One region of the Exiguobacterium sp. UBA3968 genome, then DNA from elsewhere that is predicted to be linked to it. Evidence: riboswitches for the same ligand, from Rfam matches in the RefSeq annotation. Region 1 holds a riboswitch; the other holds the start of a gene.
What was found. A riboswitch is a leader RNA that binds a small molecule or an ion and turns the genes downstream of it on or off. The one in region 1 is predicted to bind lysine.

Region 1 (4,547 bases):
TACGGTGGTGAGTTGATGCAGGCGATGGAACGTGTCGCGCGGCGTGAAGGAAAACAACTGCTGACACTCGGTGCACAAGTCCAAGCCATCCCGTTTTATCAAGGTCTTGGTTATACGATCGTCTCCGATGAATTCGACGATGCGGGCATTCCACACCGGACGATGGAGAAGAAAATGTAAGTTATTTTGAAAGAAATCCTGCAAAAAGGGTTTCTTTTTTTTGTTTTCTATGTATATATATAATTCATAATGAATTTTTATACAGACAAATGAATTAAAAACCAGGAGGGAATTATACATGTCAAAACAAAAATTAATCTTAGCGTACTCTGGGGGACTCGATACATCAGTAGCCATCAAATGGTTGAGCAAGGACTATGATGTCATTGCCTTATGCATGGATGTCGGAGAAGGAAAAGATTTATCCGTCATCAAGGAAAAAGCACTCCTCGTCGGTGCGATCGAATCAATCGTTCTCGATGTCAAAGAAGAATTCGCACAAGACTTTGTCTTGCCAGCACTTCAATATGGCGCCCATTACGAAAATGCCTATCCGTTGATCTCAGCGCTTTCGCGTCCATTGATCGCAGAAAAGCTCGTCGAAGTCGCACATCAGCATGGTGCGACGGCGGTCGCACACGGATGTACCGGAAAAGGGAACGACCAGGTCCGGTTCGAAGTTTCGGTCGCGGCACTTGATCCGTCACTCGAAGTCATCGCACCGGTTCGGGAATGGAAATGGTCACGGGAAGAAGAGATCGCCTACGCGAAAGAAAACAATGTGCCAATCCCGATCAACCTCGACAGCCCATACTCGATCGACATGAACCTTTGGGGACGGAGTAATGAATGTGGCGTCCTAGAAAATCCATGGACAGAACCACCACAAGACGCATATGCGTTGACGGTAGCACCAGAAGACGCTCCGGATCAGGCAGAAGAAGTCATTATCGGCTTTGAAGCAGGTGTTCCAGTTTCTATCAACGGGACGAAGTATCCATTAGCGAAACTGATTACGGAACTGAACATCATCGCTGGAGCACATGGGGTCGGACGGATCGACCACGTCGAGAACCGTCTCGTCGGTATCAAATCGCGGGAAGTCTATGAGTGCCCAGGCGCAACTGTTTTACTCAAAGCGCACGCTGCACTCGAGACGATTACATTGACGAAGGACGTCGCGCATTTCAAACCATTACTCAGCAAACAATACGCAGAAACAATCTACAACGGTCTCTTCCATGCGCCATTGACGAAAGGCTTGAAAGCTTTCTTGACGGCAACACAACAGGACGTTACCGGAGAAGTTCGCGTTAAACTGTTCAAAGGAAATGCAACTGTTACAGGTCGTCAGTCGGCTGTCTCGCTTTATGATGAGAAACTTGCGACGTACACGAAAGAAGATGCATTCGATCATGAAGCAGCAAAAGGCTTCATCAAATTACACGGTCTTGCCGTTTCAACGCATGCGAGTGTACATCGTCAGGCGGGTGTAACGAAATGACCAAACTCTGGGGTGGACGTTTTACGGAAAGTGCTTCCGCTCAAGCGGAAGCCTTCGGAGCATCAATCACGTTCGATCAAAAATTAGCAAGCGTTGATTTGAAAGGCAGTCTCGCACATGCACAGATGTTATTTGAACAAGGGATTCTCGCTCAAGATGAGTGGACACAAATCCAGCAAGGATTAAAGCAACTCGAAGCGACGTTAAAGGACCATTCCTACACATTAGCGGACGAAGACATTCATATGAATCTTGAGCGTTTGTTGACGGAACAGATCGGTCCAGTTGCAGGGAAACTGCATACGGCACGGAGCCGAAACGATCAAGTCGCAATCGATTTACATCTATGGATGGAGCAGCATGTCGAAGCGTTGACGACGGCATTACGCGAGCTCCAATCGGTCATTAAGGAACAAGCTGAGCAACATATCGAGACGGTTATGCCGGGGTATACGCATTTGCAACGGGCACAACCAATCTCGCTTGCGCATCACTTGCTCGCTTATTTCTGGATGTTCGAACGTGATGTCGAACGGTTGACGGACAATCAAAAACGAATTCGGAAATCACCACTCGGGGCAGGCGCGCTCGCGGGGACCACGTTCCCGATCGACCGTTTCCGTTCTGCCGAGTTGCTCGGTTTTGAGTCGGTCTATCCGAACAGTCTCGATGCTGTCTCCGACCGCGACTTCGTCATTGAATATCTCGGAATCGCCTCGACCGTCATGATGCATCTCTCACGTTTTTGTGAAGAAATCATCATCTGGGCGTCGCAAGAATTCGGCTTCATCGAGTTGTCTGACGCCTTCTCGACAGGCTCAAGCATGATGCCACAAAAGAAAAACCCTGATTTTGCTGAATTGATTCGTGGAAAAACAGGTCGCGTCTACGGCAACCTGATGGGCTTCTTGACGACGATGAAGGCATTACCACTCGCTTACAACAAAGACATGCAAGAGGATAAGGAAGGGGTCTTCGATACAGCAGATACCGTTCTCAAGTCCGTTCAAATCTTCACCGGAATGATTGAATCCGCGACGTTTAAGACCGAAGCGCTCAAGAAGGCGACAATGCAAGACTTCTCGAATGCAACGGAACTCGCCGACTACCTTGTAACGAAAGGCATACCGTTCCGGGAAGCGCATGAAATCGTAGGGAAAGCCGTCCTTTACTGTGTGCAGAACGGTTGTTTCCTGAAGGACTTGAATCTCGAGACGTATCAAACGTTCCATCCTGATATCACAGAAGACGTCTATCCGCTCCTCGATCCGGTTCAAGCAGTGGCACGCCGGACAAGCTACGGCGGTACAGGGTTTGCTGCCGTTTCGGAGCAACTCGAACTCGCGAAACAGCATCTTGCGAATTGACGAATTTTGAAAAAATCAGTCAAATGACTGGATTTAACAAAAGATGTCTGCTATAACTGTAACTAACAACCGACAGATAGAGGCGCGGATGACATGAGTAGCATCATTCTTGAAGGCAAGCATGCTGAATGATGTGAAAGGGGAAGTCCGCCGAAGTGAACGAGAAGATGCTTCTTCTTATTTGCTGGTACAACGGTTAAGATCCGTTGTACTGCCGAAACCGATGTTTCGGAGCGCTATCTTACGTAAAAGAACGAATGACTTTGTCTTCGTTTGTCCGATCGTGATAACGACGGGCCGTAGGAACGCTCCTACCGGCCCGTCGTTTTTTTCTGTATCGGGACAAAGGAGATAGGATTGTGACAACTGTACTTAAATTTGGTGGAAGCTCGGTTGCGACTGTCGAACAGATTCAGTCTATTGCGAATTATTTGAAGAGTCGCGCAGCCGAAAGTGAAAAACTCGTCGTCGTCGTTTCGGCGATGGGCAAGATGACAGATTCTTTGATCGCTCAGGCACAAGCCATCACGGATCGCCCTGAGCGGCGAGAACTCGATCGGTTGCTTGCCATCGGAGAAGAACAGACGATTTCATTACTCAGCATCGCCCTCAACTCGCTCGGTGTCAAAGCGTTATCGCAAACGGGCGCGCAAGCAGGGATCAGCACGATGGGCGTGCATACGAAAAGTAAAATCAAACAGATCGATGGAGATCTATTACGACAAAAACTCGAAACGTACGATGTCGTCATCGTCGCCGGATTCCAAGGTGTCAACGAACTTGGTGACGTGACGACACTCGGACGAGGCGGATCGGATACGACGGCTGTTGCTCTTGCGGCAGTCCTTGATAAACGGTGTGAAATCTACACTGATGTCGACGGTGTGTATACGGCTGATCCACGAATCCATGCCACTGCTCAACCGATTCCGCACATCTCATATGATGAGATGATGGAGATGAGCGCTCTCGGGTCGAAGGTCATGGAAATGCGGAGTGTCGAATTAGGAAAAAAATACGGCGTACACATCTTCGTCGGGAAAACACTTGAATCAAAAAGGGGAACATGGATCATGGAAGCGACGGAAACAATGGAACAAAAAGCGGTCACGAGTGTCAGTGTCACGAAGAACGTCTTGACGGTATCAATCAAACACGTACCGCAAACGAACGCAGCAGTAGCCGATATCTTCGAACTCTTATCGAACCGTCACGTCAATATCGACATGATCAGTCAAACGACGTTCGACAGTGACATCTTCTTATCGTTCTCTTGTCCACTCGACGAAGAAGAGTTCCTCGATGAAGCATTGAAAGATATCATGGATCGCTTCACGACAGTCAAGGTCGATCGCCACGATCAGCACGCGAAGTTGTCTGTCGTCGGAATCGGGATGCGGGATGCGACAGGTGTTGCCTCAAAGTTGTTCGCGATCTTCCGAGCAGAGAACATCCCGTTCTATCAAGTCACGACATCAGAAATCAGCATCTCGTATACGATTGCACAAGCAGATATTGAACGGACGGTTGCAGCGATTGCAAACGCGTTCGAGTTATAAGGAGGAAAACAGCATGTATCATGTAGCCGTCATTGGAGCAACCGGCGCCGTCGGTCAAAAAATGTTACAAGTACTCGCAGAACTGGATTTCCCGGTCAGCCGCTTATCCGCCTATGC
Region 2 (4,547 bases), on a different contig from region 1:
ATCGTTTGACTGCTCCCTACATGTTACTCGAAATGTTTTTTATATTCCCCGTATCCTGCCGAATCAAGCTCTTCTACCGGAATAAATCGTAACGCTGCTGAGTTGATACAATAGCGTAGACCACCAAGCTCTGTCGGACCATCATCGAAAATGTGACCAAGATGACTATCTGCATTCGCAGAACGTACTTCCGTCCGCGTCATCCCATGACTCGTGTCGAGTTCGACTTCCATCTTGTCTTCTGAGATCGGTTTAGCGAAGCTCGGCCAACCACAGTTTGACTGGAATTTATCTTTTGATGTGAAGAGTGGTGTACCATCGACGATATCGACATAAAGACCTGGACGTTCTTCATCCCAGTATTCGTTACGAAAAGCGGGTTCTGTCCCGTTTTCTTGTGTTACTTTATACTGAATCGGTGTCAGACGCTCTTTCAATTCTTTTTCCTTACCATGATCCTTCCACGCTTCCTTAATGAATTTCGCACGACCGGAGCCGACGCTATACATCTGGTAGCGGAATGGGTTCTTTTTATAATAATCTTGGTGATATTCTTCTGCTGGCCAAAACGGCTTTTCCGGACGAATTTCTACCGCGACCGGACGCGAGAAACGTCCTGATGCGTCAAGCTCTGCTTTCGAACGTTCAGCTGCTTCACGCTGCGCTTCATCGACATAAAAAATGGCCGGCTGATATGATTCACCACGGTCATTGAATTGACCGCCCCCGTCTGTCGGATCGATTTGACGCCAGAAGATATCGAGTAATTCTTCGTACGTAATGACGGACGGATCGTACGTGACTTCAACCGCCTCCAAGTGACCTGTCGTTTCCGAACAGACCTCTTTATAAGTTGGGTTCTCTGTATGACCACCGGTATATCCTGAAATGACCTGCTCTACCCCATCATATTTATGGAATGGCTTGACCATGCACCAGAAACAACCACCTGCAAATATTGCTTTTGCCATCTATCTTCCCCTCCTCTGTATGTCTCTATTTTACCGCGTTCAGAGAATGGACTCGACTTTCCTGCTCATTCAATCCTCTGGGTTCGTTTTTAGGCGACGCATGACGAAGTAAATTGCTGCGAAGACAAGAAGAAGTCCTCCAAGCGAGTACCAGATGTTATTCAAACGATAAATCATTTGGTACAAGGCAAGCGTCACAAGCAATAATGCGATCGGTAAGAAGGCACGCTTAAAGTGGTACCAGTAATTCACGAAGATCGCCTCCTGTTTTTCTTTCATCTTACTTGAAGCGACATCTAAAAAGCCACCTTCATTTGAAGGTGGCTCGTTGATTACGATTGACGTGGATGTTCTGGGAAGTCCATCTCTTCGTAACGAACAATCGACGTCCGGTTTTTGAATTTGTGTCCTAACCAGAAGGCAAGGAACAACGGAATTCCGACATATGTCGCGGCAATCCCGACCCAATCAATTTGATCAGCAAGGAATGCTGCATAGTTTTGACCAACGATGACAAGGAAACAAAGACCGAATGCAAACAGCGGACCGAACGGGAACGCTGGTGCAACGTAAGGTAAATCTTTCAACGAATGACCTTGTGCAAGGAATCCTTTACGGAAACGATAGTGACTGATCGCAATTCCGAGCCATGCGATGAATCCTGTCATACCTGAAGCATTGAGTAACCACAGGTAGACTTGTCCACCAAACATCGATGTTAAGAAACAGAGCGCACCGATTGCTCCTGTTGCAAGCAAAGCGTTACGCGGTACCCCATTTTTCGACACTTTTGCAAAGAACTTTGGTGCATCTCCTTGACGAGCAAGTGTATACAGCATCCGTGTGGAAGCATACATACCTGAGTTACCGGCAGATAGAACAGATGTCAAGATGACGGCGTTCATGAGTGCTGCCGAGAACGCAAGACCTGCTTTTTCAAAGACGAGCGTAAACGGACTAACGGCAATGTCCGTGATGTCATTGGAAACCAAGTTCGGGCTCGTATACGGAATGAGCATCCCGATGACGAAAATCGCAAGGATGTAGAAGAGTAAAATGCGCCAGAAGACTTGTTTGACTGCTTTTGGAACGTTTTTTTTCGGATTTTCCGATTCACCTGCGGCAATTCCGACTAGTTCTGTTCCTTGGAAACTGAATCCAGCAACGAGGATGATTCCGATGACGGCAGGAATACCACCGACGAACGGCGCATCCCCGAGAGCAAAGTTTTTAAAGCCAACTGGTGGCTCCGATGTAAAGACACCGAAAATCATCGCAACACCGACGACTAAGAAGACGATGACAGTGACGACTTTAATCATGGCGAACCAATACTCCGCTTCCCCAAAACCTTTAACGGAGAAGTAGTTCAAGCCGATCATGAGTAAAAGGAATAAGGCACTGAAGTAAAATCCAGGAACGTCCGGGAACCAATACGTCATAACGATTTGTGCTGCAACGAGCTCAACTGCGATCGTGACTGCCCAGTTGTACCAGTAGTTCCAGCCGAGGGCAAAGCCGAATGAGGGATCGACGAATTTTGTCCCGTATGTCGAGAAGGATCCGGCGACAGGCATATACGCCGCCATTTCGCCAAGACTTGTCATTAAGAAGTAGACCATCAGACCAACGATTGCATACGATAGGAGTGCACCACCTGGTCCTGCTGCTGCAACGGAAGCACCGGACGCGATGAAAAGTCCTGTTCCGATTGCCCCACCGATGGCGATCATCGACATATGACGGGCTTGTAATCCACGTTTTAATCCTTCGGCTGTCGAATCTGTTGTTTGTTTCACATCTAGTTTGTTCATTTCGTTCGCTTCTCTCTGTTTAGATTTTTTGAGAGGACACTTTTTGAATGAAAAAACAAAAAGCGCCCTCATCTTCCAGATGGAAGATGAGAACGCAACATAATAAAATGAATGCGCCTCATTCTACCGTCGTGAAAGATAGCTCTCCACAAGTAAGTGATACCCGACTTGTGACAGTATTAGACCTATTCGATCTAATCCCAATCGATCATCTTCAAAGCGATGATTGATTTCGGCAATTCTTCCTTTCAGGTCACTTCATTTGTCGCTTGACGACATCCGTAACCGTACTCTTAAGAACTGCAACCTCCATCCCACTGGTTGAGTGAGAACTGAATTAAATTAGTTATTACTACGCCATATTACACAAACCGCCACGAAATTGTCAATTGCCTTTTTTGAATCTGGGGTAGTAGATGGTAAAAATCCGATATGTTTAGTACACTAAATGATAGAAGTCCACTGAGAGAAAGGATGCTGCTTGCATGCCACAGGAACGTGATTTACTGACTTACCGACTCGAGGAACAAATGCGTGTCATTCTTCGTACCCTGCGACGTGAACTTAATCGACTATTTGAAGGAACAGCGACCCGAAGCGAATTTTTCATCTTACGGAGTCTTTCAGAAAACGGTCCCCAGCGTCCGACACTTCTTGCGGAACAATTTGAGCTGGCGACGAGTCAAGTCACTGCTTTAACGGATAAGCTCTATAAACAAGGATATGTCACACGGACGCGTTCGACGGAAGATCGTCGCTCGATTGTCCTCGCTTTGACGGATGACGGAGAGCGTGCTTTTCGGGAACTCGAGGTCGTCCGAAGAAACTATTTACAAGATCGCTTCGGAACTTTAACAGAAGAAGAACTGGAAACGATGATTCGCGTCTTCGATAAGATTTTACTGACGATGGATGAGGATACGCTCACTTCGTCTTCATAAAAAACGGTAGATTTTCTACCGTTTTTTATGTTTTATCTAAACATTTACCTCTGTCTAACCGTTACCTAGATGAGTATACTGGAGTATATATATGGAAATCTGTTAGCTGGGGGAGTTGGGAGGATTTGTTGTCCATCATGAATCAATTCATCATTAACTTTTGTCTACTGTTCACGACGATTACTCTCTTATTCTTGCCATTTCGGAATCGACCACGTATTTCGCTGAATTCCAGCTGGAGTACACGCCTCATATTGGGAAGTGTCTGTGGTCTGATTGCAGTTTTGTTGATATTCAATGGCATTCAGATTGATGTCGCCCGTGTGGATTTACGAATCATCCCAGTCGCGATCGCTATGCTATTCGGTGGTTTCCCGAGCGCCATCGTCGCCGGTATAATGATCATCGGGACACGTTACTTTTTGACACCCGTCGATCAAATGGAGGGTTTTTATCTGTCCACACTGATTATCGTCTTAATCATTACGACGATCGGAATCGTACGTCGATTCGTTCATGTCTCGACACGCCATTTTCAATTATTGGTGTCAATTGGTGTTCTCTATTCGTTACCTGCCATCTATATCCTGACAAACAGCTGGTCGACATTCTTTAAAATTTCAATCGCTTATATCTTCTTTAATCTATTGGCTGGCTTTGTTGCTTTTCGACTGCTGACGGAATTACGCCGTCACTTCGAAAACATTCAGTATCAACAAAAACTAGCGATGACGGATGCTTTGACTGGACTTGCCAATCGGCGCCGTCTCGATGATTCACTGTCACTTGTCGGTTCAACGGATCAAGGGTATTCACTTGTC

Region 2: it holds a riboswitch for lysine, as region 1 does, so the genes downstream of both, B3S86_RS01335 (amino acid permease) here and B3S86_RS14815 (aspartate kinase) in region 1, are expected to answer to the same signal.

The regions. Positions count from the first base shown of each region.
Region 1 is NZ_DGCW01000008.1:176,486-181,032, reverse strand. Features, by position in the region: gene B3S86_RS14830 (GNAT family N-acetyltransferase) at 1-180, shown strand, start outside; gene B3S86_RS14825 (argininosuccinate synthase) at 299-1,504, shown strand; gene argH (argininosuccinate lyase) at 1,501-2,871, shown strand; lysine riboswitch at 2,941-3,118, shown strand; gene B3S86_RS14815 (aspartate kinase) at 3,231-4,430, shown strand; gene B3S86_RS14810 (aspartate-semialdehyde dehydrogenase) at 4,444-4,547, shown strand, end outside.
Region 2 is NZ_DGCW01000004.1:228,143-232,689, forward strand. Features, by position in the region: gene msrA (peptide-methionine (S)-S-oxide reductase MsrA) at 24-971, opposite strand; gene B3S86_RS01330 (hypothetical protein) at 1,041-1,223, opposite strand; gene B3S86_RS01335 (amino acid permease) at 1,304-2,785, opposite strand; lysine riboswitch at 2,917-3,105, opposite strand; gene B3S86_RS01340 (MarR family winged helix-turn-helix transcriptional regulator) at 3,271-3,726, shown strand; gene B3S86_RS01345 (diguanylate cyclase) at 3,864-4,547, shown strand, end outside.